DNA from 2 places in the Legionella busanensis genome. Region 1 is predicted to be linked to the other one. Evidence: riboswitches for the same ligand, from Rfam matches in the RefSeq annotation. Region 1 holds a riboswitch; the other holds the start of a gene.

Region 1 (3,427 bases):
CGTTTGATAAACAATATCAATAATATATTCATCGTATAACATACCGATTTTAATAGCTTGAATAGATAAGTCACTTAAGACAGATATCAGTTGCTTTTGAACAAAATCTGCAGCAACAGGCTGAATGAATTGCACACCCTGGGTATTTTGCGCAACTAAGGCGGTAATTACGGTTGCAGCGTAGCCTCCAGTAGCTGAAATCGCTTTAATATCAGCATGAATTCCAGCGCCGCCAGAAGAGTCTGTTCCTGCAATGCTTAAAACACAAGCAAGATTATTATTCATGATAATCACCTCGCTTTGGAAACTTTGCTAGGGCATCTAGAAAATTAACTTTAAAAGAACCTGGGCCTTCTGCCACAGGAGCAGCAAGCTCACCACAAACTCCATAAAACATGACAGCTGCACAAGCAGCAAGATAAGGGTTATCATGTGCTGCTTGGAATGCGCCTATGACAGCTGTTAACAAACAACCGGACCCTGTAATTAAAGGCATTATGTCAGAACCTCTATGCAATAAGGTAACTTGATCACCTTGCATCACGGCATCAGTTTGACCGCTAATAACAATGACTGTCTGCTTATCTACTGAAAGATATTTTGCTGCCTCTATAATCTCTGCTGTAGTAATACTTGTATCAACCCCTTTAGTTATCTGATTAAAATTACACAGCGCACCAATTTCACTGGCATTACCACGTATGATAGAAAACTGATAATGCTTTAATAAATGTAAACATGTTTCTGTACGATATAAACTTGCCCCAGCGCCAACTGGATCAAGAATAATAGGTTTACCTAATTCATTAGCGACAAAACAAGCTTTATCACATAAAGCAACAAACTCATCATTGAGGGTACCGATATTAATGATGACTACGTCTGCTAAATGAATCAAAGCGGCCATTTCAGCCATCGCCAAAGTCATTATAGGGGAAGCCCCTAAACTTAATAATCCATTAGCAACAAATTCCATTGTAACTTGATTGGTAATATTTAAAATCAGAGGTCTTCTTTCTTTAATACGTTTTACCATCATATGGACTGCTTCATACTGCATTAAATTTCCCCTTGGAAATATTGCGAATTAATTCTTTTGCAACAAAGAACGGATTTGCCTGCTCATGAAGTGCACTAACAACAGCAACACCACAGGCACCATGCCTGATAACTTGCATGACGTTGTGAACATTTATTCCTCCAATTGCTAAAACAGGATGTTTAGAAAGTGTTACAAGTTGTTTTAAGCCATCTAAATTCCAAATGGTTTTACAATCAGTTTTAGTTTGACTAGGAAATACTGCACTAGCAGCAATGTAGTCTATGCAGTTTAATTGGTTGGCGCGTGTAAGTTCAGCGTAAGATTCAACAGAATAGCCAATTATTTTAGTTGGCCCAAGTAAACGACGAGCTTCTAGAGGCGGCATATCAGACTGACCTATATGCACCCCGTCTGCATCAATTTCTAAGGCGAGCGTAACATGATCATTAATAATAAATGGAATGTGTAATCTAGTTAGTAAGGATTTTAATGCAAGTGCTAAGGGACGTATCTTAGATAAAGGATTAACCTTATCTCTCAATTGAACTAAGGTAACACCACCTTTTACAGCTAATTCAACAAATTGAAGATAGGCATCTATAGATTGATTATTTATTTGCGTGACTAAGCAAAGATCAAGAGCAGCTATATTCATTGTATTCTCCTAACTTTGGAGAAAAAAGAGCAATGAATGACTAGATAAGAAGCCTAATCTAACAAAACTCACTCTCCCTCCGCAGGCATTATCCAGTGCAGGTTATAAGGGTATTTCTCAGCTTTGCAAATTCAAAGCACCCCTGGTGATTTAAGCTCAAAATCCTAAATCAACTCTATGACTATGTCAATTTTATTTAGATGAAAAAAGAAAGGACAAGAATAGGCTTAAATTTTTTACATCGTGTCAATAAAATCTCTTTATAAAAAATTAAGGAAACGATAATCTCTAGCACTTTGCTTTATGGGATGTTTTAAAATGTCTTTCTTTAACCAAATGTATGAATGTGCCTTAAATAATGATGATCAAGCATTAGCATTATTATTAAATCAAGGAGCATGTATTGATGAAAAACAAAACAATGAGAATTTTTCTACTGTTGCTGCAAAATTAGTATCAGATGGCCATACTGACGAAGCACTCAAACTTATTAATCAATTTGGCGCAGGTCCGGAATATGTTCTACAAGCATTAATTGAAAATTCTCAAATTGAAGCTGCAGAAAAATTAAAAAAACAATTTCAAATTAATATTAACTTAGAACATTTTAAAATACTAACGCCTGAAAGACGAAGAAAAACGTTCAATCAACTAGCTAAAATCAATCTTGATCCTTTAAAACAACTTAACGCTAAAGTATGGGTTGGTGACAGCACCCAGGTGGAGCAATTATTAGCAGTTAATTTAAATTTAGTTAAACCTTCTAGTTACCTAGAGACTCTAACTGCAAAAAATAAGATTTTAGAGTCAACTCTTCTGCGTGCAGCTCAAGGCGGGCATATGACTTTATTAGCGAAATATTATGAAGCTAAAGAATTACCAGATCTGTTGGGTAATCACTTAGTTGGTTTAAATGACATGGATGATAAAGGCTATTGTAGTCATCGATTTCTAAATGAATCCCTAGCACTACATACTCTATCTTTTATTCAAGATGAAAAACTTATAAAAAACCTGGTAAAGGCTATCAAAAAGGATGGCCTCATGTATGCTGAACATGTGTATGATATTAACGAAGTAAAAGATAAATCATCCATTATTAAACAATTAATGGGAACTTATGGCCTAGCTTATGATAAAGCGTACTATTGCTTAGAAAAATTATATACACGAACTGCTATTAAAACTGCACAATTAATGCAATTTTATAATATTAGTGAGAATTTAGCGGGTAAATGGTTGCATAGTCCTGCTATACGCATCTGGTTTCGTGAGATTCAGCCTGCTCTTAAAAGGAAGGGCATTTTTCAGACAGATGATATTATTAATTACATAGATAAATACGTACTAGAAGCATCTCTTAAGGAAACTGTCGCATTTAAAACAAAGATAGTACCTAATCAAATTAATACCTTAAAAGCGGCTGCTTCTACATTTTTTAGGCCAACTATTTTAGAGGATGACCCTCCTCATAAAAAGCCTAAACTTTCTCTTAAATTTAGATAAAATTCTTCTCGCCTAAACATAACTTGTAAAAATTTTAGGCTTAAGTCCAGTTTTTGCAATGAACTTAATTCAAAAACTGTCTTAAGTTCAGGAACCTCCATTAGGATAAAATATTCATAAGCTTGGAAAAATTAGCATTAGAAATACTGTCTTGTTATATAGGTGAAAGTGATACAACCTGACTCTCTTAAAAAAATTTCTAAAAAAGAATTAATTTTTAAAAA
Region 2 (3,427 bases), 390 kb from region 1:
CTTGTAAGTGATATTAACGGACTAATAATTCAAGAAGTTATGGCAAGCGCAGTAGGAGATTAGTAAGATGTTATCTAATTCTCATGAAGCCTTTATACCTTTGCAAGCTACAACTACTTTTTTATATAAACCTCATAATTGGTTAGCTAAGATTAATTTTATTAATCACCTAGTTTTATTTAATGATTTGATAATTGTTGTCATGGCTGAGCGAGGCGGTGGTAAAACATCATTTGTGCATTTATTACAAGAAAATTTAGACCTAGAAATAAATGTAAATCTTATTGACGCAAAAACACCTTTAGCTGAGGCACAAATTTTAACTGAGTTAGAAAAATTTTGTAAGCAGCCTAAATGTATTAAACCGCAATTAAGCGAATTAGTTAAAGAAGTTAATACGATTAAAAAGCATATTTTAATTATTATTGACAATGCTCACTGCCTAAAGGAAGATTTTTTAAAAAGTTTGTTAGAAGAAGTAAGAAAATATCAACATAATTTTTTTCATATTTGCTTGGCAACAGATTTTTCACTAAATCCACTGCTTAATTCATTACATAGTGATTCTTATAAAGATTTAATCCACACAATTGAACTAGGACCTTTAAGTAAAAAAGAAACGAGAAAATATCTATTAAAAAAATTGCCTGTATCTAGAGGGATAAGTAAAAATTTAACTGATAAGTGTCTAAATGAATTTTATAATTTAACCAGCGGCCAAATTGCTCAGATAAACGCCCATTTAGATGCTTTTTTTAAATTAAATAAAACAAATCAGTTACCTTTATTAAAGTCTATTAATTTCATGGGTGGTTTATTTTTCTTAGCGTTACTTATTGCCTATGTAGGAAAGATTAAATTTAAGACGTATGAAACTTCAGCCTCACAATTTTCTAATTCTTTTAAACCTATTTTAGTTGCAGAGAATCAAAATATTATACAAGAGCCATTAGTGCAAAATAATCAAGTTACTATTTCAACTAAAAAATCAATAGACCAGGCTTTAGAACAATTTTTTATCAATGAAGAAGTTTCATCAGCCTATGTTAATCATTTGCATTTTATTAATGAAGAAGTGAGTAAAATAGCGCAAGCTGTTCTTATAGAGGAATCTGAATTATCCTTTTTGAAATCTAACTTACAGCCAATAAATAATTTTTTTGAAACAAAATTAGCTCCTAACACGATGCCTGAAAATTCATATTTTACAATCCAATTAGGCGCTGGACCTGATAAAGAAAAATTAAAGCATTTTTTATTAAAGCACATGATTTCGGATGCTCAAATTAACCATGTTAAGCTAAATGGAAAAGACTGGTTTATTGTCACTTTAGGTCAATATAGTCAAGTTAAACAAGCAAAAATGGCATTAAATCATTTAAATCCCAAACTTTTAAAACTTAAACCTTGGGTGAGAAAACTACCTTCGACTTCTCTTTCATAGCACTACTTTTTGGAACGGTTTTCATGGCTTGTTTCATACGTTTTAAACCATGTTTTGTACGAGTATGTTGTAATATCTTAAGCCAGCTATAATAACCATAAAGTGCCATGAAGGTATAAAGTGTCATTAACAAAGCATGAAAAGGAATTTGTTTTTGCCAATATAAATAAGCATAAATTGCATCAGTAAAAAACCAAATTAACCAAGTCGCTATAAACTTATAACACATGAGCCACTGACCTACTAAACTTAGTGACGTTGTAAGAGCATCAAGTGTCGCTATATCTGAATTTGTAAAGTAAATTAATGCAAAATAGATAGTTAAAAAGAGGGCGCTAATAGCGATTAAAAGTAAAAGCCATTGATTCAAGTTTAAGGTAAGAATTGATTGATAGCTATTTTTATTTGTATGACGCCAATAAAACCAACCATAACAAGTGGTAATAAAATAAAATAATTCTAACACCATATCAGCGTAAATTCCTTTCTGCCAATAAAGCCAACTATTTAAGCTTATAGCTACTAAGCTGATTAACCATGCAGAACTATGTAAGCGAATAAAATAAAAGGTTGCTAAAAATGAAGTAATGGCACCAAAAATATCTAAAAACATAACTAAATCCCTACGACGGCATGACCCGAACAGGTTCAATGGGTATAGTCTCAGCCTATAAATAAATTACCTAAAACTAGGTAGGTTTATTAAGAGGCACCCCTTAAGCAGAAATGTAACAAAAATTAGGCAATAAAAGCAAATAGTTAAATGAAAATTTCATTAATTTCTGATAGGCTTATATTATAGGAATTTAAGGGAGATTAGGATGTATAAAAGAGTAATGTTTGCCACTGATTTTGACGAAGTGGGTATTAAAGCTGCTCAAAAAGCGAAGAAAATTGCTGATGAAAATAATGCTGAGCTACTATTAGTTCATGTGGTTGAGCCTATTCCAGCTTATGCTTATCCAGGTTTTGCAGGCTTTGCAGAAGTAGAGGTTTCTATTCGTGAGCAAGCTGAAAAAGAATTAGCTTCACTCGCTAGAATGTTAGGTGTCGATGAGGCACATTGTATGATTGAATATGGCTCAACCAAAAATGAAATTTTGCGGGTGGCTAAAGAAAAAAATATTGACCTTATTGTAACTGGTAGCCATGGTAAACATGGGCTTGCATTACTATTAGGCTCAACAGCCAATGCAATTTTGCACGGCGCTGAATGCGATGTGTTGATCGTAAGGCCGGTTACCGATCAAACTTAATCGCCTAGATTCCGCGAACAAGTCGCGGAACGTAGGCGGAGGTTAGAAAAGTTAACCTCCTTGGCTTTAAAAACAGTAACAAGGCTATTCTTTTATCTATGTAGGCTGCTTTCTACCTATGTGAGCTATTCCTCTATCTCTAGATTTACCCTATACCTACGTTCCGCGGCTTGTCCGCGGGATCCATAGGCAGCGTTAGATTCTAGGTATAGCGAATAAATCGAGGCACGTAGGTAGGTAAAATTAGGTAGAGCTCAATGCATTAGTAATTATTATTCTGCCAATAAGGCATCAACTTTAGCAGCGCAAATAAAATCATTCATTGTAAGGCCCTTTAGCGCATGAGTCATAAAATTAACATGACAATAGTTATAACCAACTTCTAAATCCGGATGGTGGTTTTCAGTATTAGCTATCCAGGCTAAGGCATTAACAAACGCCATGGTTTCATAAAAATTATGAAACTTAAGAGAACAAGTTATTTTTTTATTATCAGTTGAAACTTGCCATTTACTATTAAGTTGAGGCATTAAATTACTTATTTGTTGACTATTTAGAGCTTCTCCAATTCCTTCACAGGATTGGCAGTGTTTTTGTTTTAATTCGCTGTTCATAAGGTATTCCTCACTTTCTAAGAATAATTGCTAAATTTTTAAGAAAATGTGTATTTTGTTCAGGTAAACCTACACTTACTCTTAAATGATTAGGGAGATTATAATTATGCAGT

The links. Region 1 has a riboswitch for thiamine pyrophosphate ahead of thiE (thiamine phosphate synthase). Riboswitches for the same ligand answer to the same signal wherever they lie in the genome.
Region 2: another riboswitch for thiamine pyrophosphate. It lies ahead of pnuC (nicotinamide riboside transporter PnuC); the one in region 1 lies ahead of thiE (thiamine phosphate synthase).

Annotation. Positions count from the first base shown of each region.
Region 1 covers NZ_UGOD01000001.1:1,272,067-1,275,493, reverse strand. The annotation lists gene thiD (bifunctional hydroxymethylpyrimidine kinase/phosphomethylpyrimidine kinase) at 1-285, opposite strand, end outside; gene thiM (hydroxyethylthiazole kinase) at 278-1,060, opposite strand; gene thiE (thiamine phosphate synthase) at 1,050-1,697, opposite strand; TPP riboswitch at 1,754-1,851, opposite strand; gene DYH30_RS05770 (hypothetical protein) at 2,016-3,203, shown strand.
Region 2 covers NZ_UGOD01000001.1:882,524-885,950, forward strand. The annotation lists gene aroB (3-dehydroquinate synthase) at 1-63, shown strand, start outside; gene DYH30_RS04035 (AAA family ATPase) at 68-1,444, shown strand; gene pnuC (nicotinamide riboside transporter PnuC) at 1,401-2,057, opposite strand; TPP riboswitch at 2,047-2,171, opposite strand; gene DYH30_RS04045 (universal stress protein) at 2,266-2,700, shown strand; gene DYH30_RS04050 (4a-hydroxytetrahydrobiopterin dehydratase) at 2,973-3,314, opposite strand; gene hisC (histidinol-phosphate transaminase) at 3,325-3,427, opposite strand, start outside.